3 regions of the Paraburkholderia sp. RL18-085-BIA-A genome follow, and region 3 is predicted to be linked to each of the others. Evidence: riboswitches for the same ligand, from Rfam matches in the RefSeq annotation. Region 3 holds a riboswitch; each other region holds the start of a gene.
The links. A riboswitch is a leader RNA that binds a small molecule or an ion and turns the genes downstream of it on or off. The one in region 3 is predicted to bind cobalamin.

Region 1: linked by a shared signal. The riboswitch ahead of P0D89_RS14620 (ferredoxin-like domain-containing protein) and the one ahead of P0D89_RS28250 (TonB-dependent receptor domain-containing protein) in region 3 are both predicted to bind cobalamin.
Region 2: linked by a shared signal. The riboswitch ahead of cobW (cobalamin biosynthesis protein CobW) and the one ahead of P0D89_RS28250 (TonB-dependent receptor domain-containing protein) in region 3 are both predicted to bind cobalamin.

Annotation. Positions count from the first base shown of each region.
Region 1 covers NZ_JARESU010000017.1:49,916-59,516, reverse strand. The annotation lists gene P0D89_RS14645 (metallophosphoesterase family protein) at 1-304, shown strand, start outside; gene P0D89_RS14640 (AAA family ATPase) at 301-2,925, shown strand; gene cobJ (precorrin-3B C(17)-methyltransferase) at 2,971-4,746, opposite strand; gene P0D89_RS14630 (precorrin-2 C(20)-methyltransferase) at 4,743-5,474, opposite strand; gene P0D89_RS14625 (precorrin-8X methylmutase) at 5,475-6,101, opposite strand; gene P0D89_RS14620 (ferredoxin-like domain-containing protein) at 6,094-7,620, opposite strand; cobalamin riboswitch at 7,703-7,907, opposite strand; gene P0D89_RS14615 (hypothetical protein) at 8,351-8,500, shown strand; gene P0D89_RS14610 (hypothetical protein) at 9,128-9,343, shown strand.
Region 2 covers NZ_JARESU010000158.1:596-10,196, forward strand. The annotation lists gene P0D89_RS44875 (flagellar brake protein) at 1-696, shown strand, start outside; gene P0D89_RS44880 (vWA domain-containing protein) at 737-1,276, opposite strand; gene P0D89_RS44885 (magnesium chelatase ATPase subunit I) at 1,432-2,541, opposite strand; gene cobN (cobaltochelatase subunit CobN) at 2,538-6,365, opposite strand; gene cobW (cobalamin biosynthesis protein CobW) at 6,372-7,463, opposite strand; cobalamin riboswitch at 7,702-7,981, opposite strand; cobalamin riboswitch at 8,049-8,287, shown strand; gene cobA (uroporphyrinogen-III C-methyltransferase) at 8,512-9,321, shown strand; gene P0D89_RS44905 (cobalamin biosynthesis protein) at 9,318-9,601, shown strand, end outside.
Region 3 covers NZ_JARESU010000051.1:26,116-35,716, reverse strand. The annotation lists gene P0D89_RS28300 (DUF2486 family protein) at 1-29, shown strand, start outside; gene P0D89_RS28295 (c-type cytochrome) at 90-428, opposite strand; gene ilvD (dihydroxy-acid dehydratase) at 562-2,235, opposite strand; gene P0D89_RS28285 (LysR family transcriptional regulator) at 2,417-3,406, shown strand; gene lgt (prolipoprotein diacylglyceryl transferase) at 3,537-4,442, shown strand; gene P0D89_RS28275 (SIMPL domain-containing protein) at 4,561-5,292, opposite strand; gene P0D89_RS28270 (EVE domain-containing protein) at 5,546-6,004, opposite strand; RNA gene ssrS (6S RNA) at 6,138-6,319, opposite strand; gene P0D89_RS28260 (cell division protein ZapA) at 6,422-6,736, opposite strand; gene P0D89_RS28255 (ATPase) at 6,733-7,089, opposite strand; cobalamin riboswitch at 7,298-7,558, shown strand; gene P0D89_RS28250 (TonB-dependent receptor domain-containing protein) at 7,651-9,601, shown strand, end outside.

The DNA of each region.
Region 1 (9,601 bases), on a different contig from region 3:
CGTGAGCGTGAGCGGCACCGCCGCGCTGGCCGACGCCGAAGCGTTGCACGTCGCGGTCGAAGAAACCCGCGCGCGTGTGCGGGCGCTGCGCGTCGATCTGAGCGCCCTGCAAGTGCTGCCCACCGCCGACGACCTGGCCGAACTCGGCGCGCAAAGCGGCTACCTCGCGAAAGTGGTGGCGCGGCTGCGCGGCTTGCAGGAAGACCCGCAATCCGATCCGCAGCAGGTCAAGCGCGCGGCCGAAGCCCTGTTGCTGCTGGCGCGTTTTCAACGTGAATTGCCGCGCGAAGCGAGGTCCGCATGAAGCTGCAAAGTATTGCGATCCAGGAGTTCAAGCAGTTCGGCGCACGGCTCGTCATCGACGATCTGCAGCCCGGTCTCAATCTGTTCACCGGCCCGAACGAAGCGGGCAAGAGCACGGTCGCCGAAGCGGTGCGCGCGGTGTTTCTCGAACGCTACAAGGCCTCGCATCTGAAAGATCTGCTGCCTTGGGGCAAGGCGAGCGGGCAGCCGTCGGTCGAAGTGAGCTTCGATCTGGACGGCGTTCAGTGCCGGCTCTCGAAGCAATTCGTCACGCGTCAGCGCTGCGAACTGCGGATCGGCCAAGCCGTATTCGGCGAGGACGAAGCCGAGGACAAGCTCGCCGCGCTGCTCGGTTTTTCGCGTGCCGCGCGCGGGCCGCTGAAGGCGGAGAACGCGGGCGTGCCCGGGCTCCTGTGGGTCCAGCAAGGCGGCACGCAGGCGCTGCGCGATTCGACGGGGCATGCGGCGCAGTATCTGCGCGATGCGCTGTCGCAATTGTCGGGCGGCAGCGAATCGGCGGGCGAGGATGCATTGATCGCCGCCGTGCAGCGCGAGTTGCGGCAACTGTTGACGGCGCGCACGCAGAAGGCCACCGGGCCGCTGGCCGAAGCCGAAACGGCGCTGGCCGCGTCGATTGCCGAGCGCGACGAACTGCAACAGCAGCGGCAACAATTCGAAGAGAACATCGCGCGGCTCGCGTCGCGGCAGGAAGCGTTCGACGACACCCAGCGCAAGCGTCCGTGGGAGCTTCACGAACAGAAAGCCGTACTCGCGCAGCAGCGCGCCGATGCCGCCGCGGAGCTCGAACGCAGTCTGCACGGACTGGCGCAATCGCTGCAGGTGAGCGAGGCCGAGTTGGCGCTGTCCCTGCAGCAGGAGCAGGGCGCCGCCGAACTCGAAGCAGTCGTCGCGCGCGATCGCCAGCAACTCGATGCGGCGCGGGCCAACGTGTCGGCCGCGCAGACCGAGCATGCGCAAGCGGCGACCGGCGTCGCGCAATTCGAGCAGGCATCCATCGATGCGAACCGCGCGCTCGAACTGGCGAACGCCGCTGTGACTGCCGCCGACTTGCGTAGCCAGATCGGTTTCTATCGCACCGAGAGCGAGCGGCTCGACGCGGCGATCGCCGCCGCGGGCAAGGCGAACGACGCGGTCCTCGAAGCCGCGCGCGACGCCGCGGCCGTCGAGATCGACGAAGCGAAGCTCAAGCGCCTCGCCGCGCTCGATGGCGAGCTGACCGTGCTGCGCGCCCGCACCGAAGCGGCGATGACGCGCATCGAGTACCGGCTGAACGGCGTGCTGACGGTCGACGGTGCGCAGATCACGGGCGAGGGCGTGCTGCGTGTCGATGACGAAAAGCTGATCGCTCTCGGCGAACTCGGCGAATTGCGCGTGATTCCAGGTGTCTCCGACCTGTCCGCGCAATTGTCCGAACTCGCGTCGCTCGAAGCCGCGCACGCGCAGTCGTTGCAGGTGCTGGGTGTCGCGTCGCTCGGCGACGGGCAGGCGCGGCACGAAAAGTGGAAGACGCTGATCGCCCAGCAGAAAAGTCAGGCGAAGATTCTCGACGTGCACGCGCCGCAAGGCATCGACGCGCTGCGGACCGCGCTGGCTTCGGCGGCTGCGCGCTTGCAGGCGTCGAACGAACGGCTGGCCGGCTTGCCCGATGTGTCCGCCGCGCCGCCGCTCGACGAAGCGCGCCGCAACGCGGACATTGCGCGCGATGCGTTGGAGGCTGCGAGAAAAGTGCTGGCGCAAGCGGCGGAAAAAAGATCGACCGGCATCGCAACCGCCGAATCGCTCGCCGCGCAGTTGCAGCGCAAGGAAGCGCAGTTGAACGACGAAGCTTATCGTCGCAACCGCACGCAGTGGCAGACGAAAATCGTCGAGCAGCGCGTGCAGGTCGACGCGTTGAGGAAGCAGCGCGAAGCGCGCGAACGCGAACTGGACGCGGCGCGTCTCGATGATCCGGCGGCCGAGGCGAAGCGCTATCGCGCGTCGGCGGAACTCGCGCGCAACGAGCAGCACGAGCGGCAGGTGAGGATCGCGCAATTGCGCAGCCAGCTGGAGACGGTCGGGGCGTCCGGGCTCGGCGAGCGCCTCGCGGCGCTCGAAGCGCGGGTCGAGCAGGCCACGCGCCGCAAGGACGAACTAAGCTTGCGGGCGAGCGCGTTGAGTCTGCTCGACGAGGTACTGGTCGACGAACGCGACGCAGCGCTCGCGCAACTGCGCGCGCCGTTGACCGAGCGGCTTGGGCACTATCTGAAGCGGATTTTCCCGCAGTCGACGCTCGCGCTCGGCGACGATCTGAGCCCCGCGACGCTGGATCGCCATGGCCGCGCGGATACGCTCGATGCGTTGAGTTTCGGCACGCGCGAACAGCTCGGCATTCTGACGCGGCTCGCGTATGCGGACCTGTTGAAGGCGTCGGGCCGGCCGACCCTGCTGATGCTCGACGACGCGGCGGTTCATACCGATGCCGCGCGGCGCGACGCGATCAAACGCGCGCTGATCGACGCGGCGACGCGCCACCAGATTCTGGTGTTCACTTGCCATCCGGAGTTGTGGGACGACCTAGGGGTGCGGCAGCGGGCGCTCGAAGACCTGAGGGTGGCGGCGTAGCGCACGCGTTTCGCTTCTAGTGGCGAGGGGCCGGCGCGTGCCGGCTCACTCGTACCAGCGCGGCGTGTACACCCACTCGGCGCCGTCGATACCGCTCGCGAATTTGCGCGTGGTCGATGACCCAACGATCACCATCGTGCGCATATCCACGTCTGACGAACGCAATTCGCCTAGCGTGAGCGTACGCAGCGTGCCGCCGGGCCGGCCGATGTCGCGCCCCAGCACCACCGGGGTCGTGTCCGGGCGGTAGGTCCGCACGATGTCCAGCGCTTTGTCGAGTTGCCACGGACGCGCGCGCGAAATCGGGTTGTAGAACGCCATCACCAGATCGGCTTCGGCCGCATGCCGCAGACGCTTTTCGATGATGGTCCACGGTTTCAGGTTGTCGGACAGCGACAGCATGCAGAAGTCGTGGCCGAGCGGCGCGCCGGCTTGCGCAGCGGTTGCGAGCGCCGCCGACACACCCGGCACGATCGACAGTTCGACGGCGGCCCACGCTGGGTTTTGCGACGCTTCGAGTGCTTCGAGCACGGCGGCGGCCATCGCGAACACGCCCGGATCGCCCGATGACACCATCACCACCGAGCGTCCTTCGCTCGCGAGTTCGAACGCGTGCCGCGCGCGTTGCATTTCCTCGCGATTGTCGGTGCCGTGCACGCATTGGTTGGTGCGCAACGGGCCGGCCATTTTCACGTAGGTCTCGTAGCCGAGGATGTCGGTGGCTTCGTCGAGCGCCTTGCGCGCGGCGGGCACCATCAGGTCCGCGGTGCCAGGCCCCAGGCCGATCACTGTGAGACGGCCGCGCGCACGGCCGATCGTGGCGGGGTCGATTGCGAGCGGCGCCAAGGCCAGCGCGACGCCTGTGTCGATGCCGTTGTGCAGTGTTTCGTATGGGATGCGCAGCGCGGCATGCAGCAGGTTGGCGGGCGGTTCTCCATCTTCTGGGCGGGTCTGCGCGAAGCGCAGCGGCACGCTGAAGCTTGCGGCGGCTTCGGCCAGCGTCGGGTCGGCCATGCTATCGGACGAAGCGAGTAATGCCGCAAGAGAAAGCGGCGCGAGACCGTGTGCATCCAGCGCGTCACGCACGCGTGCGACGATCTCCGCACCCGCACCCGCACCCGCACCCGCACCCGCACCCGCACCCGCACCCGCACCCGCACCCGGACCGATCACCGCCGCCACCACGCTGCGCGGATGAATCACCAACTCGTCCTCACGCCCGTTCCACACGCGCGGCGTCACGCGAATCGCGAGCCGCGCCGATGCGGAGCGCGGCAACTGCGCGTCGTCGAGCCACGGCGCGTCGCCTTCGATGCGCGTGCTTTCTCCCGCCAGCAGATCCGACACGAAGCGTTTGCCTTGTCCAATATCGGCAAGCGCGTAGCCATCGGGCGGATTGAGCACGCAGGTGCCGAAGCGCAGTTCGCCGCTCGTCGTGATCGCGGGCGGCACCGCCAACGCGGCGGCGATCTCGCGCGCCATCACGTTGACGCCCGCCAGCCCGCCGAGCAATGGCACGACCGCGCTGCCGTCCTCGGCGACGGCCAGCACCGGCGGCTCCATGCCCTTGTTCGACAACAGCGGCGCGATGCAACGAATCACGATGCCGGCCGCGCACAACGCGACGATCGGCGTGCCGCGCGCGTACAGCTCGCACAGGTGCGCGCCGAGTTCGGTGTACGGCACGTCGGCGTCGACTCGTCCTTGCAACGCATGCACCTGACAATTCGCACCGGCGTCACGCTCGACATACAGCGCCTGAATGCGCCGCGCGGTTTGTAACGCGCCCGCGCCGAGAATCACGATCGCGGGCGCCGTCATCCTTGCCATTTTTCCCCCGGCACGACGAGCAGCGAAAAATACGGCGACGCCATCGGATCGACTTCGGCGAGCGGCACGATGCGCTGATTGCCCATCGTCGCGCGTTCGACGTAGAGCGCGCGCTGCGCGAGACCGAGTTCGCCGAGCACGCGCCGCACCTTGTCGAAATTGCGGCCGAGCTTCATCACGACGGCGGCATCGGCATCGGCGAGACGGCGGCGCAATTCATCTTCGGGCAGAACGCCCGACAGCACCGAGAGACTCTGGTTGCGATACACGAGCGGCGCGCCGAGCACCGCCGCGCCGCCGAGCATCGAGCACACTCCGGGCACCACTTCGCTTTCGTAGCGCGGCGCGAGCCGGTCGTGCAGGTACATGTACGAGCCGTAGAAAAACGGATCGCCTTCGCAGATCACGGCGACATCGCGGCCCGCATCGAGATGACCAGCGACGATCCCGGCGGCGGTGTCGTAGAAGTCGGCGATGATCGCCTCATACGAGAGCGGCGGTTCGAGTGCTTCGGTCGTGACCGGATAGACCAGCGGCAGATGCTGCTGGTCATCGTGCAAATGCGCTTCGATGATGCTGAACGCGTTGCCTTTCTTTCCCTTCGCGACGAAGTACGCGACCACCGGAGCCGCCTTCAACAGCCGCAGCGCCTTCAGCGTGATGAGTTCGGGGTCGCCGGGGCCGACGCCGAGTCCGAACAGACGTCCTTGCACGCTCATTTATTCGACCTCCGTCGCCAGCGCGTTGACGGCGGCGGCGGCCATCGCGCTGCCGCCGCGCCGGCCGTGCACCACCACATAGGGCACGCCGCGGCTGTCCGCGGCGAGCATCGCTTTCGATTCTGCCGCGCCGACAAAGCCCACCGGAAAGCCGAGGATCAACGCGGGCTTCGGCGCGCCGGCGTCGAGCATGTCGAGCAGATGAAACAGCGCGGTCGGCGCATTGCCGATCACGACGACGCTGCCCGCCAGTTGCGGACGCCACAATTCGAGCGCGGCGGCCGAGCGCGTGTTGCCCAGCTCGCGCGCGAGCGCCGGCACGTCCGGGTGCGTGAGCGTGCAGATCACTTCGTTGTGCGCGGGCAGCCGTGCGCGCGTGATGCCTTGCGCGACCATGCCGGCATCGCACAGAATCGGCGCGCCTTGCGCGAGCGCCGTGCGGCCCGCGCTGCCCGCGTGCGCGGAAAACTGCAGCGCGTCGACCACGTCGACCATGCCGCACGCGTGGATCACGCGCACCGCGAGTTTTTCGAGGTCGGCGGGAATGCGCGAGAGATCGGCTTCCGCGCGGATCGTCGCGAACGATTGGCGATAGATCTCCTGACCGTCGCGTATGTAATCAAGCATCTGTGTCACTCCGGGACAGGTGGTCGAGCATGTCGGCGGCCTGCGCGATCGTCAGTTGGTGCGCGACGCACTGGCCGAAACCGGGCTGGCCGTCGCGTCGATAAAGGTCGTAGAGGCCGGGCGCGGCGGCCAGCAGCGTGTACGGCGCGCAATGCGCGGCGGCGCAGGAGCGTGCGCAGCCGCTCAGATGCACGTCGACGTTGGCGGGCAGCAGCGCGGCGAGTTGCAGCGCGTCGGCTTTGGTGTCGGCGAGACTCTTTGTGCAGCCGCTCGAACCGGCGCACGCGATTAGCCGCGCGATGGGTTGCGCGGGATCGCAGGTGAAGCCGAGTGCGTTCAGTCCGGCCAGCGCGGCAGGCAGCGCGTGCGTCGGGATGTCGGGCAGCAGCACGCTTTGCCAGGGCGTGGCGCGCAGTGTGCCATTGCCATGTTGCTGTGCGAGCGCGGCAAGGCCTTCCAGCATCGCGGCGTCGAGACGGCCGAGCGGCGGTTGGCCGCCTGCGTGCCACGTTCCTGACACGCGTTGAGCGTGCGCGCCTAGACGAAGTGTGGGATCGGCTGGGGTGCTGCGGCGCCATTCAGTGAACGTTGCGTCGCGTGATAGCGGGAAGTCGGCGTAGCGTTGGGCGTGCTGCAACAGTGCGTCGACGTCGTGCGTGGCGAGCAGGTGACGCATGCGGGTGGTGTCGGCGGGCGCGAGGTCGAGGAACGTATGCAGCAGCGCGCGAGAGAGAGCGGCAACTTGCGAAGGCAGTACGGCAGCTAGTGCGCCTTTGGCGTTGACGCGAGATTGATGGTGGGTTGGGGTGGCCGCGTTTTGTGCGCCGATCGCCGCCTTGGTAAGCGAAGGCGAATTGGCAACCGCGCTCGCATTTTCTTGCGCGAGTGCAAACGCAGGCGGACAACCCGCCAACCCGAACACGAATCGCACGCCATCGTGACTTTCCGTTGCCGCGAACCAGACATCGTGCGGATGATCGATTCTCGCAAGACGCTCACCGCCGTCGAGCAGCAGCGCGAATTTCGGCGACAGCGTCGCGAAACGCGATTCGCTTTGCAGCAGCGTCAGCAGTTCCGCGCATAGCGATGTCGTATCGGTCAGCGCGAACGGGTCGCGTCCGGCTGCGGGGCTGATCATCACGTTGCGCACGTCGTCCGCTGCGCTCGCCGCTGCGGTGCTCGAAGGGTCCGCAGCGTCGGTGGTTCGCAGAGGCGTCGGCCCAAGCGCCGCATCGACCAGCTCCGCGATCAGCGCCGCTTCATGCCCGCTGCGCACGCCGCGCACTTGCAGGTTCGCACGATTGGTCAGCTCGACCACCCCGGCCGCGTGCCGTGCGCTCGCATCGGCGACGACGCGCGCCTGGTCCGCGCTCAGTTCGCCGCCCGGCAGTTTGATCCGGCAGATCCCGCCGTCGCGCGCGGCGACGATGCGCAGCAGCCCCGGACACGCCGAGAGCCGCGGTGTCGCAGCCGCGTCGGGCAAAACAGTGGAGGGCGATGCTTGAGTCAAGAAGGACACCGGGTTTAGCGTCGCGCGACGGCCCGAGCAAGCCGCGAGGCGGATTGCTGCGGCATCGGCACACCCCGCCCGATGCTGGCTGGCACGAACAGTCTCGCCGGCAGGTCTCCTGGCTGGCAGGTCATCGTCCGTCGCGGCCGTTCCGGTCGAACCAGTGGCGCGCAGCGCAGGCAGACTCGCTGCATATAGTTGCGGGGTAGTTCCAAGGGTTCATTGCAGGCGATGTCAAAACCCACGTCAGGGTCGCCTTTGCGGCGTTTCTCGATGCCGGAAATACGGCCTTAAAACGTGTTTGGGGCAATCTGTGGGCATTGGCGGGCCATTATAGCGCGACCTGGTATCTTCCCAAGCCCCGCACATGCTTTATTCAGGGCGGGACGCCCCTCCGGCGCGGCCCTTCGGTCCAGCCTTCCTGCAGCACTCGCTCAATCGCGCACTGCGATTCGCAGTCTGCCCCACGCATTTTTTGTGCAACATCTTCAGGGATGGGCGCGGCTAACTCGCATGCGAAAAAGACCTTGGTGGTTTTGCGTGTGGCGGGTTGAGGCAGGTTTGCTTCAGCGGGTGGCAGCGGCTTCGTGCTGATTTTCAGCGCGAAGCCTTGATGCGTTGTCTTGCCGCAGGTCCATGAATTGGGGGACACGGTTGTTTCTGATCAGTCCGATCCTGGACGGAACATCCCTGACATATCCTCTCATTGAACATTTTTGAGGTCCTTACGGAGATTGCCATGAGCCCCTTTTCCCTGATTGAAGTGACGCATCTGCACAGCCGCGCAGGCATTACGCGCGACAGCCATTTCCGCCTGAATCCGTTGCGTCTGTTTTCCCCATTGCGCAGATTGTTCGCTTCACTGCGCACTGCCTGCGATTGCCGTTGAACAGGGCAGGACACGACACGATATGAATCCCTTTTACGTGGTCGCCTTGCTCGCTATATTGATGATCTGGTTCGGCGTCGTCGTGTGGCGCGGCCGGAGCGGGTATCAGTTCGACCGTGGTGATTCGTCAACTTTGCCGGCTTCGGCCACCGCGACGCTTCTGGACAGTCCGGAAGCGTCAACCCCAGTTCCTTCATCAGCCGGATTTCGGTCGCGCGCTGATGCTGCACTTCTTTGTAGTCCGGTCCCTTCTCCACGCATTCGCGCTTGAGCGAGGAGAGTGCCGCGTCCATGCCCATTATCGCGGCGGCTTTTTCCTTGGTCGGATCGATCCCGTCGCACGTAACCCCATCCATGAGCAGCGCGCGTAAGCCGAACGCGCACCGATGTAGGACGGCGCACCTTCGGGCAACGCCAGTTCGCCCCGGTCCATCACTTCCCATAGCGACATGCCATAAAACGGCGACGCGAAGTTCAGACAGAACTCATCGCGCCGCATCAGTGTTTTCCATGCTTTGAGCAGGGCTGCGTGTGCGTGCCAGTCCCGATATGAATCCCAGGAGGAGGCCACAAACAGATGCGCGCGAAACGTACATGACGACAACGGCGTTCTGCGCGAATCGCCGTATGAGCCGACAGCTTTACCAGCGGCTGAAGAAGAACGGGCGCGGCCCCGACGAAACGCGCTTCGGCAAGCGTGAGGTGCTGATTTCGCTCACGGCCGCGCGCGAGTTTCTTGCATGGCTTCAGGCCGAAGAGAAGCGCCTGAAGGCGCAACGCGCAGCCGAGGCGGCACGCGAAGCGGAACGGGCCAGCCGTGCCATGTTCAAGCCGTTCACATGAAAGCAATCCCCTTGCGGACGGCCAGGGGCTTCATGATCCGGCTGCGTCAGGCCGCGATGCGGTTATCCTGCTGCACATTCTGACGGGCCTATTGTGCCGTCGCTTTCATGCGCGCGACTGCGCTCTTGCGCTGGTTACGGTCGCTATGGAAGTACTTTTCGGTCGTCTTGATCGTGCTGTGACCCATCAGCACGGGGACCGATTCCATATCCGCGCCCGCTGGCACCAGCCGTGTCGCGAGTGTGCCGCAGATCGTGA
Region 2 (9,601 bases), on a different contig from region 3:
CGGCCGGCGGACTCAAGCAGTTCGCTGACACTCAGAGACATGCATCTGGAAATAGGCGCATTGATCGGCATGCGCCCGCAGCTCGTCAGCGCCGCGCCGATGCACCCGTGCCGCATCATCGGCTTCGCGCCGAATCACGCGCTCTTTGTCACGCCGCCGATGCACGAGGGCCGCATGCTGCCGCTCGGGCTCGGCGAAAACATCGAGATCGTAGCGATTGCGAGCCACGCCGTGTTCCGATTCGTCTGCACGGTCGAAGCAATCTGCCGCGCACCATTCGACTACGTCGTGCTGTCCAGGCCCGGCGCGGTCCGCCGTCTGCGCGAGCGCAAGTCGATCCGCGTGCGTGCACACCTGGCGGTGCGCTTCGGTCTTGGCGAAACGGGAGAATCGTATGAAGGGCTCGGCTGCGCGAAAGGCATCAGCGCACTCGGCATGTCGTTGACCGCCTCGTGGACCCTCGGCGCGGTCGGTGAGCGGCTGCGAGTCGCCTTCCGCCTGAAGTCGGCGGACCTCGATACGGAGATCAAGACCAGCGCCATCATCCGCAATGTGCAAAAAGGCAACGGTCCCGGCGCGCCTTCGCATCACGGGCTCGAATTCGATCGACTCGACGCGGCTCAGCAGATGGCGATGAAAGTCTACGTATTCGACCGGCAGGACGACGTGCTGTACTGGTCGAACGGCTTGAAATAAGCAGTGCGGAAACGGGCGGGCGGCGCACCGCACGCGCCGTTCAGCCAACCAGCTCCTCTGGCATGAAACATCGCGCGCCCCACGCCTGCGCAAGCGCCGCGCAGCGGCCCAGCCGGATCGCCTCGCGCTCGAAATCGACGAATACGACCTCGTCCGCCGCGAGCGGGCGAGCGGGCTCGTCGCGTGTGCGGCCGTCGGTCAGAACCCACAACCAGCGCTGCTGGGCTGGCCTGAGCCGCGCACTACGTTCCAGCAGCTGCGCTGCCCGGCGGATGCCTGCACCCAGCGGCGTGCCGCCGCCACCGCCTACTGGACTGAGCCACCGCTCGTTCCACCAGCGCGGCACAGCCGGGCCGAAGCGCAGGTCCACGCCAGCACCGCCGAAACAGATCAGCGCAGCCTCGTCGCGCACGGCGCTCGCGCGGTCGAACAGCGCAATCAGCAGCCCCTTCGCGAGCGCGAGGCGCTGCCCGGTCAGCATGGAGCCGGAGCAATCGAGCACGAAGCAATGCAGCACGCCGCCGCGCGGCGCCTCGCGCACGAAACGCAAATGCTCCGCACGCAGCGCGTCCTGGCGCATCGCGGCGAGGGTCTGCGGCCATGCGATGCGTTTGCCCGGCTGGCCGCGCGAATTGACCCGCGAATTTAGCCACAAATGGTCGCGCGAATTCGCGCCTGCGCGTTGCCGCCATCGAAAACCGCTGCGCGAGTCAGCGGCGGCGCCCTTCCGATGGCTCAGCGTTTTTTTACGTCAAGCGGCAACACCCGTTTGACGTGCGTGGTTGCGGCGGGCCCGGGCGGCAGGTAGCCCCAATCGCTCTCGCCCGCAACGGCGGGCGACGGCGCGGCGTCCACCGCGGATGCGGGCGACCGGTCAGAGCCGGAAGCCGTTTGCGGCCGCGCTTCGCCGTTACGCGTGTGGCCATCTGCTTGCCCGTCATCCTGACGACGCTGCCGGCGCCGATGAATCAACACCGCTTCAGCGACGCACTCCACATGCTCCACCGTCACCGCCCCCGCCTGCTCCAGTGCGGCCAGCGCGCGCGCCGCGCGCAACATCACGAGATCGGCACGCAGGCCATCCACGGCCGCGTCGATGCACAACGCGCTGACACGCGCATGCACGGCGTCGTCGAACGCGAGTTGCGGCAGCGCTTCGCGCGCCGCCCGAATCCGCTCCGCCTGCGCCGCCTGCTGCTCCGCGTAGCCCGCACGAAACCGTTGCGGATCAAGATCGAACGCGAGCCGCGCTTTCACGATCGCCTGACGCACCCGCGGCTCGAAGCAATTCAGCAACTCGACCATCAAGCCGAAGCGGTCGATCAATTGCGGCCGCAACTCGCCTTCCTCGGGATTCATCGTGCCGATCAGCACGAAGCTCGCGTCGTGGCTGTGCGACACGCCATCGCGTTCGACGGTATTCACGCCGCTCGCCGCCGCGTCGAGCAGCGCATCGACGAGCGCGTCGGGCAACAGGTTAACTTCATCGACATACAGCACGCCCTGGTGCGCTTTCGCGAGCAGGCCCGGCGAAAACCGCACCGAGCCGTCGCGCAGCACGGTTTCGATATCGAGCGTGCCGATCAGCCGATCCTCGCTCGCGCCAAGCGGCAGATTCACCAGTTGCCCTTGCGGCAACAACTCCGCGAGCGCGCGCGCCGCGGTCGACTTGGCCGTGCCGCGCGGCCCGCTGACCAGCACGCCGCCGAGCCCGGGGTCGATCGCCGCCAGCAACAGTGCCTGCTGCAACGGCGCCTGGCCGATCAGCGCGGCAAACGGAAAGGCGGGCCGCTGGATGGGTCGCCCGGCCGCCTGATGGGTTGCTGCCGGCTTTGCTGCATTCATGTTTGGCTTCCTTCGATCTGCTGCTCGCTCGCGAGCAGATGCTGTTCGACTTGCGCGCGATAGTCGCCCGGCGCCTGCCATAAACCGCGCTGCATCGCTTCGAGCAGACGCTCGCAGATCGAATGCAACGCATGCGGGTTATGCCGTTGCAAGAATTCGCGGGTATCGGCGTCGTTCAGGTAAGCATCGGTGACGAGCGCGTATTGATGATCCGCGATCACGCGCGCCGTCGCGTCGTAACCGTACAGATAGTCCACGGTCGCGGCGATTTCGGCCGCGCCCTTGTAGCCGTGACGCTTCACGCCATCGAGCCATTTCGGATTGACCACGCGCGAGCGAATCACCCGCGCGATCTCCTCATGCAGCGTGCGCACGCGCGGCGCGGCCGGATTACTGTGATCCGCGTGATACACGCTCGGCTGAGTGCCGGCCAGATGCCGCACCGCCGCGACCATGCCGCCCTGAAACTGGTAATAGTCGTTCGAATCGAGCAGGTCGTGTTCGTGGTTGTCCTGGTTCTGCAGCACCACGTCCAGCGCGGCGAGGCGCGCGCCGAACGCATGGCGCGCCTCTTCGCCGGCGTTCTTTTGCGTGTACGCGTAACCGCCCCACGCCTGGTACGCATTGGCCAGATCGGCATCGGTTTGCCATTGCCGCGTGTCGATCATCTCCTGCAGACCCGCGCCATACGCGCCGGGCCTCGCGCTGAACACGCGCCAGCCGGCGCGCTTGCGCGCCTCGGCGGGGTCCATGCCACGGACGACGAGCGCATCGCGTTCGCGCTGCACGCGCGCGCGGATCGGGTTCAGCGCTTCGGGTTCGTCGAGTTCGGCGACCGCCTGGACGGCGGCGTCGAACAGGTGCATCACGTTTGCAAACGCGTCGCGAAAGAACCCCGACACGCGCAACGTGACGTCGATACGCGGCCGGTCGAACGCCTCGATCGGCATGATCTCGAAGTCGGTCACACGATGGCTGCCTGGCGCCCATTTGGGCCGCACGCCCAGCAGCGCGAGCGCCTGAGCGACGTCGTCGCCGCCGGTGCGCATCGTCGCGGTGCCCCACACCGAGAGTCCGATCGCGCGCGGATAATCGCCGTGCTCCTGCAGATGCCGCTCGATCAACTGCTGCGCGGATTTCAGTCCGAGCGACCACGCGGCTTGCGTGGGAACCGCGCGCGTGTCGACCGAATAGAAATTGCGGCCGGTGGGCAGCACGTCGGGCCGCCCGCGCGATGGCGAACCGCTCGGTCCCGGCGGTACGAAACGTCCTTCGAGGCCGCGCTTCAGTTGCAGCATTTCCTGCGGACCGCATGCGTCGAGCCGCGGCAGCACATCGTCGCGCAAACGCGCGATGACCTGCTCCGCTTGCGGCAACGTGCCGGCTGGCGGTGTCACGCGTGATGTCGGGCACGGCGCGTCGTCCACATCGGGGCGATCGCGGCACACGCTGCTCAACAACTGCGTAGCCAGCAGCTCCAGCCGCTCGCGCGTATCGCCGCAATGCCGCCAGGGCGCATCGCTCGCCTGCTGCAACACTTCGGGACGCGGGCCTTCCCACACTGCCGACCAGTCCACCGACAACGGATCGAACAGATGGTCCATGCGCAGATCGCGCGCCAGCGCGTCGATCAAGCCGGCCTTGCCGCCTCGCCCATCGCCGACCGGAAAACGCCCCAACGCCAGCAGCGTGTCGCGCCGCTGCACCCCGCCGGGCGACTGCCCGAACGTGTGCAAGCCATCGCGAATCTGCGCTTCCTTCAACTCGCACAGCCATGCATCGACGCGCGTGAGCAGCGTGTCCTCGTCGTCTAGCCCGTTCGGCGCGGCGAGGCTCAGCTCCTCGTGCAGCTTGTGCTTGACGATGGTCGCGAGAATCGTGCGCCGCAACAGCTTCGAGCGGCGTGGATCGACCATCAGCGCTTCATAGTATTCGTCGACCTGGCGCTCGAGGTCCTGCAACGGCCCATAGCTTTCCGCGCGCGTGAGCGGCGGCATCAGGTGATCGACGATGACGGCCTGTGCGCGGCGTTTGGCCTGACTGCCCTCGCCCGGATCGTTGACGATGAACGGATACAGATGCGGCATCGGCCCGAGAATCAGATCGGGCCAGCACGCATCGCTCAACGCGACGCTCTTGCCGGGCAGCCATTCGAGATTGCCGTGCTTGCCGACATGAACGACCGCGTCGATGCCGAACTGGTGACGCAGCCAGAAATAGAACGCGAGGTACGCATGCGGCGGCACCAGCTCGGCGTCGTGATAGCTCGCGTAATCGCCCTGCTCGCGCGAACGCGACGGCTGGATGCCGACGAACACCTGCCCGCAGCGCCAGCCCGCGATCATGAAACGGCCGCGGCGCAACGTCGGGTCCTGCTCGGGCGCGCCCCAGCGTGCGTTCAATGCGTGCCGCGCAGCGGCGGGCCATGCGTTGAAGTGCGTCAGATAGTCGTCGAGCGCGAGGCTTTGCAGCGCGGGGCGCAGATCGCGGACCACCGGATCGTTGGTCACGCCCTCGGTGAGCTTCTTTAACAGCGCGTCGCCGTCCGCGGGCAATTGCGCGAGACGATAGCCCTCGTCGCGCAGCATCGACAGGATGCCGACCACCGACGCCGGCGTATCGAGCCCCACGCCATTGCCGATGCGCCCTTCGCTCATCGGATAGTTGGCCAGAATCAACGCGAGCTTCTTGTCCGCGTTATGGAGCGAACGCAGACGGCACCAGCGGCGGCTCAGTTCCGCGAGAAAGCCCACACGCTCGAGGTCCGGCTGATAACGGACCACATCGACCTGGGTATGAGGACAGCGATAGGCGAGCCCTTTGAAGCTGATCGCGCGCGTGATGATGCGGCCGTCCACTTCCGGCAGCGCGATATGCATCGCGATATCGCGCGAGTTGAGGCCGTGGTTGTCCTTGAGCCAGTCGTCGCGATTGCCGCCGCTCAGGATCACCTGGAACACCGGCGCGTCGCCAGCGAGCGCGAGCGGCTCGGGGTCGTCGATCGCGGACGCGGCGAACGCGGTCGTGTTCAGCACCAGCGCGACCTCGTGTTGCGCGCACAGCGTCTGCACGATTTCACGGCTCACCGCGTCCTTCAGCGACGTGATTGCGATCGGCAAAGGATTGAGACCTTGCGATTCGAGCGCGTCGATCAGCGCGTCGAACACCGCTGTGTTGGCCGCCTGAAGATGTGCCTTGTAGAACAGGATCGCCGCGACGGGCGCACCCGGCTGCCAGCGCGCCTGCCAGTCGGCGATGGTCGGCGTATCGTGTTTGGGATGGTAGAGCGACGCGGCCGGCAACGCGCGCGGCTGCGCAGGCTCGCGCCCCCAGCCGAACGCGCGATGCGCGATACAGCGCAGAAACGCCTCGGCATTTTGCGGACCGCCTTCGCGCAGATAGCGCCACAGCTGATGACACAGCGCGGCGTCGGCGGTGCTGCGCGCGAGCAGGTTCGGATCTTCCTGCAAGTCGCCGGAAAACATCGCGAGCGTCTGCTGCTTGCGCTGCGCGAGCGCGACGACCTGTTCAATGCCATACGGCCAGTACGCTTCGCCGCCGAGGTGATCGACTACCACCACGCGCGCGTGCTGCAACACGTCCTCGACGTAGAAGTCAACCGAGGCCGGTTGCCGCAGATACGTGACGTTCGCGAGCCGCACGCTGGGGCAGCCCTCGCCCAGCCGCGGGAACACGCTCGCGAGCAATGACAGCGTGGTGTCGGCGGAACTCAGCACCACGATATCGGCGGGCTGCTGATCGATACGGATCACGCCTTGCGTATCGTCGACAAAGCCGCCCGGCGTGGTGCGCAGCAGATGCATGAGCGCTTACGCCTCGCGTGCTTCGGCGCTCGACCACATGCCGAGCGCCGTATCGAACGCGCGTTGCAGCGCGGCCCGATCGAGGTCTTCGCCGATCAGCACGAAGCGGCTTTGCGTGCCTTCGCCAGCTAGCCAGCGCCGGTCGAAGTAACTATCGAAGCGCCGCCCCACGCCCTGAATCACAAGCCTCATCGCCGCGCCCGGCAATGCCGCGAAACCTTTGACGCGGTAAATCGTGTTCGTTTCGACAAGGCCTTGCAGCGCGGCGATCACCGCTTCACGCGAAGGCGCGTTCGCATGCACGACCACTGAATCGAATTCGTCGTGGTGATGATCGGCGTCGTCGGCGGAACCGTGGTGATCGTGGCGCAGGTGGATCGTTTCTTCCGAGGCCGCTTCGAGACCCAGAAGCGTGTGCAGATCGAGCTGCCCCATATGCGCGCGCACGATCTTCACCTGCGGCGGAATTTCTTCGCGAATCACGGCTTCGACCGCGCTTTGCTGCGCATCGTCGAGCAGATCGGTCTTGTTCAGAATCACCAGATCGGCCGCGGACAACTGATCTTCGAACAACTCGTGCAGCGGTGACTCGTGGTCGAGATTCGGATCGGCCTTACGCTGCGCATCCACCGCAACGGGGTTGTCGGCGAACTGACCGCTTGCGGAAGCGGGGCCGTCGACCACCGTCACGACTGCATCGACGGTGAAGCTGTTCTTGATCTGCGGCCAGTTGAACGCCTGCACCAGCGGCTTGGGCAGCGCGAGCCCGGAAGTCTCGATCAGCACATGATCGATCTGCTCGCGGCGCTCCACGAGCCGTTCCATCACCGGGAAGAACTCTTCCTGCACGGTGCAGCACAGGCAGCCGTTCGCGAGTTCATACAGTTGGCCTTCGGTCTCGACGCCGTTTTCGTCGCAACCGATCCCACAACCCTTGAGGATTTCCCCGTCGATGCCGAGTTCGCCGAATTCGTTGACGATCACCGCGATGCGCTTGCCGCCCGCATGCTGAAGAATGTGCCGCAGCAGCGTGGTCTTGCCGCTGCCGAGAAAGCCCGTGACGATGGTGACGGGGATCTTGCGCATTTGAGTTTGCATCGTGAGGTCCATCCGTAGGCGTTGCGCCAGCGTGCCGGCGTGTGTGCCCGCTTGCCTGCATGAGGCGGCGCGGCGAAGCTGCGCGGGGCGCACGCGCTGCAAGCCGGAACCGTCACGACACGACATACGGGGACGAACGACGGCGTTGCCGCCACAACTTAAAAAACGCGTAACAGCGCGGAAAAACGCGCAGAAAGTGGGAATGAGATCATGAACGTGCCGTCGCATCCCCGCGACGAGCGTCCTGCGTATTCTGGCCGGTATCCGGGCTGGCGAAAGCGCCGCTTCCCCTTCCCGGGCGAGTGATTTCTCGCCCAGTGGTGATATGCCGACGCGGCCTTGCGCGTGGACATCGAAGCCGGCTCCGCGGCACCTGGCGATGAAGCCGGCGCTGCTTTTCGCTTACCGTTGCGGGGGCAGCACAGGTTGGCCCGGTCCAAAGCAGGCGGGCACCCTGTTTCCCGTTTAACTGCATGCGCACGAGCGCGCACACGAGCACCAAAGTGCGTGCGAGTGTAGGCCCGCAGCCTTGCGCCGTCAAGGAAACGCCCGCCTCGCGCGCTTATCGGGCGGGGCGCCATGTGCTATCGTATGCGCGCGTTTGGTGCCCGCACATGCATTCGCGTGTGCAGTTAAACGGGAAACAGGCCGCGCGAGATGCGCTCAACCTGTGCTGTCCCCGCAACGGTAAGCGACCTGCGACGCCAGATTCATTTCTGTTGCGCCGCGCATGCGTTTTCAATGCCACTGTCCGACGAACCGGACGGGAAGGCAAAGCGCATGAGGCCGCCAGCCCGGATACCGGCCAGACGCGGAGGCGGCGAACGTCACGCCGCCGGCCGCCGGAATCCGCGAGGGACGGATGTGAAGGCGCTGATGCACGACGTCGCGCGTGGGCTGGTGTTTTCCCGGGGAAAGCATTGCAAGCCGCTTGCTCGTCGAGCCCGAATCCGTGGCACCGCATGACCTCGATATCCGCCGTCCGGCGCTTCTTCGCACTTTGCCTGTTCCCGTCAGTCACGCCATGGCGCGCGCCATGCACGCCGCGATGACGCGCGCGTGGCTGATCGGCGCGGGCCCGGGCGACGTCGAACTGATGACGCTGAAGGCGACCCGCGCGCTCGCGCAAGCCGACGTGGTGCTGGTCGACGATCTGGTGAATCCCGACGTGCTGCAATTCGCGCGCGCCGATGCGCTGGTCGTCTACGTCGGCAAACGCGGCGGGCATCCGTCGACGCCGCAGGCCGGCATCGTCGCGCAGATGCTCGAGCATGCGCGCGCCGGACGCAGTATCGCGCGGCTGAAAGGCGGCGATCCGTTCGTATTCGGCCGGGGCGGAGAGGAACAGCAGGCGCTGCACGCGGCGGGCATCGAGGTGGAAGTCATCAACGGCGTCACGGCGGGGATCGCGGCGCCCGCGGCGATCGGCATTCCGGTCACGCACCGCGACTACGCGCAGGGCGTGGTGTTCGTCACCGGACACGGCGCGGGCAGCGGCGAGCCGGATTGGGCCGCGCTCGCCGCCACGCGCATGACGCTGGTGATCTACATGGGCATGCGGCGGCTCGCCGAGATCGTCGGCGCGTTGCTCGCGGCCGGTATGGGCGGCGACACGCCGTGCGCGGCGATCGAGTCGGCGACGCGCCCCGGGCAACGTCACGTGCTCGCGCGGCTCGGCGAATTTGCCGACACCGTCGCGCGCGCCGGACTCGGCTCGCCGGCGATCGTGGTGATCGGCGGCGTGGCGTCGCTCGCGCTGGCGCGGGCAGCGGCGCACGCCGAAGAGGCTGATGGGGTCGAGGTTCACGCCGCTGATGCGGTAGCCCCCGTCCAGACGCACGGAACGGGCAGCCAATGAAAACGCTGAGCGTCGGCATTGGTTGCCGCTTGCACAGTTCGGCCGAGCAGATCGAAGCGGCGGTGCGCGCCGCGCTCGGCGCACGTGCATTCGATCAGATTAGCGTAGTCGCCTCGGTCGATACCAAAGCCGACGAGGCAGGTCTACTCGCGTTCTGCGCGCGTCATTCACTGATGCTGCAATTGTTCAGCCGTGAGCGGATCGCAGCGATGGCAGTAGCAAACCCATCGGCGGTGGTGCGCGACCATCTCGGCGTGGATGGGGTCTGCGAACCATGCGC
Region 3 (9,601 bases):
AGCTTGCGCGGCGTTCGGGCCGCGGCTGATCGTGTGAAGCGGCGTCCTGATGGACGTTTGCGGCGGGCGCCTTCAGCGAGGCGCCCGTTTCATTTGAGCGTCAACACCCAGGCCGCCAGCGTGGCCGCCTGATCGGGTGTGAGTTGCGTATTCGCGGGCATCGGCACCGGACCCCATACACCCGTGCTGCCGTCCAGAATCTTGTGCTTCAGATAAAGCGCGGCGTCTTCGCGTCCGGCATATTTCGCCGCGACCTCGTGCAGCGCCGGTCCCATGAAGGAGCGCGTGACCGAATGGCAACTCATGCAGTTCTGCTGCTGGGCGAGCGCGAGGCCGGCGGAGGCCTCGGCATGCGCAGCCCGACTGCCGGCGCTCAATATGGCGCCCAGCATCACGGCCGCGAGCGCCACATACGACATTGATTTCATTATGGTCTCCGTCGGTGCAGGGGCCCGACTCGTGGTGCGAGCATTATAGAAGGAAAGGGGCGCACGGTTTCCCGTGCGCCCCTTTGTGCTCCTTCGTGTTCCGATACGCTTTTACGTAGCTTACCGGGCGCGCTCAGCCCGTCACCGCGCCTTTGTTGGCCGGCAGCGCCAGCGCGAAGTACTTCGCCAGCACGCCGCGCGTGTAGCGCGGCTTCGGTTGCTGCCAGGCGGCGCGGCGGCGCTGCAGTTCGGCGTCGTCGACGTTCAGTTGCAGCAGCAGCTTGTGCGCGTCGATCGTGATCGAATCGCCTTCCTGCACGAGCGCGATCGTGCCACCCGCGAACGCTTCCGGCGCGACATGGCCGACCACCATGCCCCACGTGCCGCCCGAGAAGCGGCCGTCGGTGATCAGGCCGACGCTTTCGCCGAGGCCCTTGCCGATGATCGCGGAAGTCGGCGCGAGCATTTCCGGCATGCCGGGCCCGCCCTTCGGGCCGAGGTAGCGCAGCACCACCACGTCGCCGGCGACGATCCTGTCGGCCAGAATCGCTTCCATTGCGCTTTGCTCGTCGTCGAACACACGGGCCGGGCCGGTGATCACCGGGTTCTTCAGGCCGGTGATCTTGGCGACCGCGCCGTCCTCGGCCAGGTTGCCCTTCAGGATCGCGAGGTGGCCTTCGTCGTACAGCGCCTTATCGATCGGGAAGATCACCTTCTGATCGGCGCGCGGCTTGCCCGGCACGTCCTTCAGTTCTTCGGCGAGTGTCTTGCCGGTGATGGTAATGCAGTCGCCGTGCAACATCCCCGCATCGAGCAGGATTTTCATCACCTGCGGAATGCCGCCCGCTTTGTGCAGATCGGTTGCCACGTACTGGCCCGACGGCTTCAGGTCGCAGATCACCGGCACTTTCTTGCGCATGCGCTCGAAGTCCTCGATGGTCCACTCCACTTCGGCCGCGTGCGCGATCGCCAGATAGTGCAGCACGGCATTGGTTGAGCCGCCGGTCGCCATGATCAGCGCCACGGCGTTCTCGATCGACTTCTTCGTGATGATGTCGCGCGGCTTGAGGTCCTGCTTGACCGCTTCGACCAGCACGCGCGCCGATTCAGCCGCCGAGTCGACCTTCTCCTCGTCCGGATTGGCCATCGTCGACGAATACAGCAGCGACATGCCGAGCGCCTCGAACGACGAACTCATCGTGTTGGCGGTGTACATGCCGCCGCACGAACCGGTGGACGGGCAGGCGTTTCTTTCGATCCCTTCGAAATCTTCCTGCGACATCCGGCCCGCCGTGAATTCGCCGACCGCCTCGAACGACGACACGATCGTCAGGTCGGCGCCTTTCCAGTTGCCCGGCCGGATCGTGCCGCCGTACACGTAGATGCCCGGCACGTTCATGCGCGCGAGGCCGATCATGCCGCCCGGCATGTTCTTGTCGCAGCCGCCGATCACGACCGCGCCGTCCATCCATTGGCCTTGCACGCAGGTCTCGATACAGTCGGCGATCACTTCGCGCGACACGAGCGAGTATTTCATCCCTTCGGTGCCCATCGACATGCCGTCCGAGATGGTCGGCGTACCGAAGATCTGCGGATTGGCGTCGGCGCGCTTGACCGCGACCACGGCCGCGTCGGCCAGCCGTTGCAGGCCGGCGTTGCACGGCGTGATGGTTGAGTGGCCGTTGGCGATGCCGATCATCGGCTTGTCGAAATCGTCCTTCTGGTAGCCGAGCGCGTAGTACATCGAGCGGTTCGGCGAACGCGCCACGCCTTGCGTGATGTTCTTCGAACGACGGTTGTATGCCATGGGGATCTCCAATCTGTCTTGTTTTGAGCCGGGCTGCGGGCTGGCCGTCATGCAGGGGCTGCGCGGACTCGTCAGCGCGTCAGTTCAGTGTAGTTCCGGCTCGCTGGGCAAGGATGGAGTTTTGCGAAGCGTGTGTCCAATATATTATTCAGCCGAGATTAGGTCGTAAAATGTATTAATGATGCTGCCTGCCACCCCTGACCTGCGCCAGTTGCGCTATTTCGTCACCGTCGCCGAAGAGAAGCATTTCGGGCGGGCGGCCGCGCGTCTTTCGATGACGCAGCCGCCGTTGTCGCAAGCCATCCGCGCGCTCGAAGAGACGCTCGGTGTCGCGCTATTCGCGCGCACCAAGCGCTCGGTCGAGTTGACGCCGGTCGGCGCCGATCTGCTGCCGGAGGTCGAGCGCCTGCTGGCGAGCGCCGAGGGCCTGCGGCCGCTCGCGCAGAGCCTCGCGCGCGGCGAGGCGGGGGTGTTGTCGCTGGCGTTCGTTTCCACCGCGGACTATGGCTTGTTGCCGGCGCTGCTGCGCGATTTCGGCACACGCCATCCGCGTGTGCGGCTCGAACTGACCGAGGCCACCAGCGACGTGCAGGTGGACGAGCTGATAGCCGGGCGCATCGACGCCGGCCTCGCGATCGCGCCGCTGCCGTCGCGCTACAGCGCGCGGCTGTCGTGGCTGCCGATCGCGCGCGAGCCGCTGGTGATCGCGATGTCGACGGAGATGGCGGCGCGCGTGGCCAGCGCCGCCGGGGCCGACGTTGGCTCCGACCCGCGCGCCGAGTGGCTGGATACGCCGGTCAGCCTGCGCGATGTCGCCGACGCGCCGCTCGTGATCTTCCCCAGACGATTGGCGCCGGGCTTTTATGACATCATTATGGATTGCTACGGCGTGGCGGGCGTCGCACCCCGGATCGGCCAGGAGGCGATCCAGATGCAAACCATCGTGAGCCTCGTATCAGCCGGCATGGGCGTCGCACTGGTGCCGCAATCGTTGCGTAATCTGCGCCGCACTGGCGTCGTGTACCGGCCGCTGTCCGAGTCGGTGCCCGCGATCGAAACGGGGCTGGTGTGGCGCACGGACGAGGTGAGTCCGGTGCTGGCCGGTTTCATCGACATCGTGCGTTCGCACGCCGCCACCGGCGACGCGCAGTCCGTCGCGCCGCGTGTCTAGCGGCGACGCCGCGAACGGATCGCGGGCCGCACCGTCAAATGCATGGACCGAACGGGCGCGAGCCACAGGCCGTCCCTGAAAATTCGTTGGACAACTCCGCTTCTGAACCTGAACTGCCCATAACAACACGATGCTCATTCACCCCAATTTCGACCCCGTTGCCATTCATCTGGGGCCGCTCGCCGTGCGCTGGTATGGACTGATGTACCTCGTCGCGTTCGTCGCGGCGATCGTCGTCGGCCGGCTGCGGCTGCGTTTGCCGTACGTCGCCGCGCAAGGCTGGACCGTCAAGGACATCGACGACATGCTGTTCTACGGCGTGCTCGGCACCATACTCGGCGGCCGGCTCGGCTATGTGCTGTTCTACAAGGCGAGCTTTTATTTCACGCATCCGCTCGACATCTTCAAGGTGTGGGAGGGCGGCATGTCGTTTCATGGCGGCTTCCTCGGCGTGACGCTCGCGATGGTGCTGTTCGCGTATCAGCGCAAACGCTCGTGGCTGCAGGTCACCGACTTTGTCGCGCCGATGGTGCCCACCGGGCTCGCGGCGGGGCGCCTCGGCAATTTCATCAACGGCGAGTTGTGGGGCCGTGTGACCGATCCGTCCGCGCCGTGGGCGATGCTGTTTCCCGGCGCCGCGCCCGACGACGCCACCTGGCTCGCCGCGCATCCGCAACTGGCCGCGCAATGGCATCTGAATGACGTGTTCGCGCAATATCACATGCTTCCGCGGCATCCGTCGGAGCTGTATGAGATCGCGCTCGAAGGCGTTGCGCTGTTTTTCGTGCTGTTCTTCTTCTCGCGCAAACCCAAGCCGATGGGCGCGATCTCCGCGGTGTTTCTGATCGGCTATGGTCTCGCGCGCTTCACGGTCGAATTCGCGCGCGAGCCGGATGACTTCCTCGGCCTGCTGGCGATGGGCCTTTCCATGGGCCAATGGCTGTCGCTGCCGATGATTCTCGCGGGCATCGGCATGCTGGTGTGGTCGTATCGCCGTGCGCGCCGCGAACCGGCGCAAGCGGTTAGCGCGAGCTAAGGACTGGGCTTTACGGATTATCGTAGCCAGTGCTCGACGAAAAACGCCACGGCATGCCGTGGCGTTGTCTTTTACAGCAGCACAGCGGCGCGCGGATCCCGCCGCAAAACCACGCGCGTCACTTCATCTGCACCGAGCCCGATACGTTGACCGTCACCGTCGACGTGCCGCCTTCGAGCGACATCGGCGCCATCCCCTTGGCGTCGGCGCTCATCGCGCGCGCGCTCATCATCATCATGGGACGCGGCATCACGCCGCTGTGATTGACGTTGACCTCGCGAATCGAATAGCCGCTGAAGCCGAACGCCTGCGCCGATGACGCAGCCTGGTCGCGGAACGATTTGATCGCTTCGCCGGTGAGCTTCTGTTCGGCGGCGCGCTGCGCTTCGGGCGACAGCGAGAACTGCACGTTGCCGACCTGCATGATCGAGGCCATCTGGCCGGCGAGCTTCGACGCCGCGCCGAAGTCGCGTGATTCGAGCACGACTTCCGTGCGGCCGCGCCACGCGGAGATGCGCCCGTCGCGATCGGTGGACGGGAAGATCGAGAACGAACCCGTGCGAGCCGTCACGCCGCTCACGCCACGCGCTTTCTGCAGCGCCGAATCGGCGCGCTGATTCAGCGTGGCGGTGAGCGTGGAAGGGTCGCTGGCTTCCTGCTCGTAAAACAGCGTGATATTGACGACGTCTTGCGGCACTTCCGCGCTGGCCTGCGCGTTCAGCGACAGCACGCCCGAGGGTTGCGACTGCATCACGCCTTGCGCGCGCGCCATGGCCGGGGTCAGTGCGAGCGCGACAGGCGTGGTGCACGCGAGAGCGAGTGCGAGTGCCCGTGCGGTTGTTTTCGTCATGGCTGAACTCCTTGCTTGAACGGGGTTGTACCCGAGGGACGCGGACACCGTGCCGTGGCACGACGTTTGCGGTTCGCTTCGTTAGGCGCGTGCGATCCGGGCTGGGTTCCTTTAAGGCGGCGTCGCTCGTGACATTGCGGCTGCTACGATTGCGGGTGCTAGTGGATTCATTGCCGCGCACTGCGATCATTCGCGACACCCCAGCCGATAGCCGTAACGGCTCGCTCGCCAAAATGTTCAACGTTGTAGAACGTCAAACGAGCCGCTTGGTAATGAAGCGCCATTCGGCTTCGGTCACGGGTGTGATCGACAGTCGGTTGCCTTTGGCGAGCACGCGCATGTCGCGCAATTCTTCATGCTCGCGCAGCGCGGCAAGCGGAATCAGCGGAATCTTCTTCTTGAACACCACGTCGACTAGCAACCAGCGCGGTGTTTCCTGCGACGACTTCGCGTCGTAGTACGGGCTCTTCTTGTCGAACTGGGTCGGGTCCGGATAAGCGGTGGACGAGACTTCCGCCAGCCCCGCAATGCCGGGTTCAGGACAGCTCGAATGATAGAACAGCACGCCGTCGCCGACCTGCATCACGTCGCGCATGAAGTTGCGCGCCTGATAATTGCGCACGCCGGTCCACGGCAATGTGCGATGCGGTGCATTGGCAAGATGGTCGATGCTTGCTTCGTCCGGTTCGGACTTCATTAGCCAGTAGCGCATGAATCGAATTGAACGTTAGAGGTTAGACGATGCGGAAGAAAATCGCAGCCTAATGAATCGCCAATGAGACGCCCAGGAAAACCGACGCCCAAAGAAAAACGGCACCGGACCGAAGTCCGATGCCGTTCCAGATAAGGTCCCCGCCTTAGCCGCTAGGCCGGCATCCTGAACCGGGGGTTCAGAATTGGTCGCAGTTAGCAACACTTCGGGTACATCAGACAGAGTGACGCGCACACCCGTGCTACAAATTTCCGCAACCGTGCACATGGCATTGGTTCAAGGAATATATGACCTTGGCGAACCAGGCAGGGAAGCTAAACCGATGAAGCTTAAACGATTGAACTCAAACGTTTGCCGAGGCTTGCTCGCGTACTTCGTTTGAATCCGCAGCCGATCTCGGGACCGGCCGGCAGATAGTTACTGCATGCTGTACTGCTCGATCACAGTACCCAGTTGTTCGTTCATTTGCTGCATTGTACGCCGGATTTCTTCAGCGGGAAATGCTTCTCCGTGTCGAACGCTGGATTGCAGCCTAAGCAGTTCCGATGCCAGCGACAGCGCAGCCATGACAGCAATGCGATCCGTGCCGCGCACGTTGCTGTTATTGCGGATCTTCGACATTTCGGCGTCGACGCGGGCGACCGCTTCGAGCAGCGCGCCTTCCGTTTCCGGCGAGCACGCGAGACGATAGGGCACGTCGAGAATCGAGACTTCGATCTGCTTGCTGGTCATGCGTTTTCTCCGTGGCGGGTAACGTCGCTCTCCGCTTCGACTGCGTGCTGAGCGGGCTCGAGCAGATCGAGCTGGTTATCCGGCTCGCTGCTCGCACGTGCGCGCGGCAGTTTTTCGAGAATCGCATTCAGGCGCACCTGAGCGTCGTCGATCTTGGCGGACAGCGTGTCGCGTTCCGCTTGCAGTGCATCGCGCTCTTCGCGCAACTGGGCAAGTTCGGCACGGGTGGTTTCCGCTTCGGCACGCGACTGGGCGAGTTGCTCTTCGAGCGCGAGCCGCGCTTCATGATGGCGCTGGCTGATCGCAATCAGCTTGCCGATATTTTGTGAGAGTGATTCGAGTTCGGTGAGCATGTGCTGCGTCCTCTAAAGACATCGCATTTTAGCGCGGAATATTGCAGGTTCCGACAATTGTCTCGTTTCGAGACGTAACAACATCGCTTTGTGCAGGCTTTTGCCGACCATATGATGAAAAAGTACTCGCCCATCGGACAATAACCTGCACTTTACAGAAACAGATGGCGCGTGGATTAACCTTTCTTGACGCATTTCGAGCCCGCTCATAAACTGCGCGCACTCTGGTGCCCGCGCGCGCTTGTCAACAGTGCGCGCAGTTAAACGGGAAGCAGAACGCGCCGTTCATCTGAACTGAACTCGCGAAACTGCGCTGCCCCCGCAACGGTAAGCGACCGCATTCGTCATGCAAGTCGATCCCGACGCGTGTTCGAAGTTCAACATGCGAGTGTGCCACTGCGCGTTACGCGTGGGAAGGCGGGATCGATGTGTCGCCAGCCCGGATACCGGCCAGAGGGAGAGGTACGCCCCCCGCAAAAATGTTAATGGCGTGGGTTGCCTCGTTATGCATCGGCCTGCGGGGAAGCGGGCCGCGCCCGCTATTCACAGGAATGCCATCCCATGCTGTGCCCCATCGCCCGCGCGACATTGGTCGCTTTTGCGGGCTTGCCGCTCCTCGTGCATGCTCAGGCTGCTGCGTCGTCCGCTGAGTCGTCCTCCGAATCGTCCGCTGCTGCGTCCACATCTCCGGCTGCACCTGTCACGCCGTCTTCGTCCGCGTCCGCAAACGACGCGGATGCCGACTTCGTGAATGCATCGTCCATCGTGTTGTCGCCAGTCGTGGTAACCGCGGAACGCGGGCCGCAAGCGCTCGCGGATGCGATTCCGCAGACCTCGCTATTCGACCAGCAGGATATCGCCGACACCACAGCCACCGACTTGCCCGGCTTGCTGCAACTCGCACCCGGTGCGCAAATCTCGCGCACAGGCGGCCCTGGATCGACGGCGAGCGTCTATTTGCGCGGTGCGTCGTCAACCCAAACGCTGTTGCTGATCGACGGCGTGCGGGTCGATTCGGTGAGTCTCGGCGCGCCGCAACTCGGGCAGATTCCGCTCGACCAGATCGATCACGTCGAAGTGGTGAACGGCAACGTGTCCGCGTTATACGGGTCGGGCGCAATCGGCGGCGTGGTCCAGGTGTTCACGAAAGAGGGCGGCGACCATCCGCCGCGTTTCAACTTTTCGGTCGGCTACGGCAGCTATCACACGCAGACGCAGCAGGCGGGCATGAACGGCGCCTTGGATAAAGACGGCCGCACGACCTTCAGCATCTCGCTTGCGCGCACGAAGGACGACGGCTTTTCGTCGCTCGATCCACAGCAGGCGCCCAACGCCAATCCGAACGCGAACGGCTATCTGAACGAGAGCATCTCGGCTTCGTTGCGTCACCAGTTCAACGACCGATGGGACGCCGGCGTCAACTACTTCCAGTCGAACGGCAACGACAGCTACGACAACGCATACGGCGTGCCGACCGATCTGAATAACCTGTACAGCAAGGTGCGCCAGGCGTCGGTGTTCGCAAACGGCAAACTCACCGACTGGTGGACCACGCGCTTCATCGTCGCCGAAGGCGACGACCGCAGCGTGTCGAACACTAACGGCGTATACAACGGCCGCTTCGATACCGACAATCGCCAGTACACGTGGCAGAACGATTTCGCGTTCGCCGCGCAGCAGAAGCTGCAGGTCGGCTACGAGCATCTCGACCAGAGCCTCGACTCCGATACGTTCGCCGCGCCGGGCCGTCACGTGGATTCGGCCTTCGTCGGCTATACGGGACGCTTCGGGCGCAACCAGATTCAGGCCAACATGCGCCACGATCAGTATTCCGATTTCGGCGGGGCGAACAGTTACTATCTCGGCTACGGTTTCGACATCACCGGGCACTGGAAGGCAACCGCAAGCTACGCGGATTCGTTTCGCGCGCCGAGCTTCGACGATCTGTACTATCCGATCAGCGGCAATCCGTCGATCCAGCCGGAGCGCAGCCACTCGATCGAAGCGGCGTTGCAGTACGCGTCGAGCGCGCTCGGCGTGATGCGTGTGAGCGTATACCAGACACGCTATTCGAATCTGATCGACTACGCGCAGGTGACGCCCGGCATCTACCTGGCCGAAAACGTCGGCCATGCGAAGGTGCAGGGGCTCGAAGGATCGTGGAGCGGGCATGTCGGCAAGACGGACGTGCGCGCGTCGCTGACGCTGCAAAATCCCGTCGACCTCGACAACGATGTCGACCTCTTGCGGCGCGCGCGGCGTTTCGGTTCGCTGGCGGTGAATCGCAGCATCGCGGGATGGCGCGTCGGCGGCGAGTGGATCGTGAGCGGCCCGCGCGAGGACAGCAGCGGCGAGCTGGGCGGCTACGGCATCGTGAACCTGTCGGCGCGCTACAACATCACGAAAGCGTGGTACGTGGTGGCGCAAATCCAGAATCTGTTCAACAAGGACTATGAAACGGCCTACTCGTATAACTCGCCGGGACGCGGTGCGTATGTCACGGTTGGTTGGC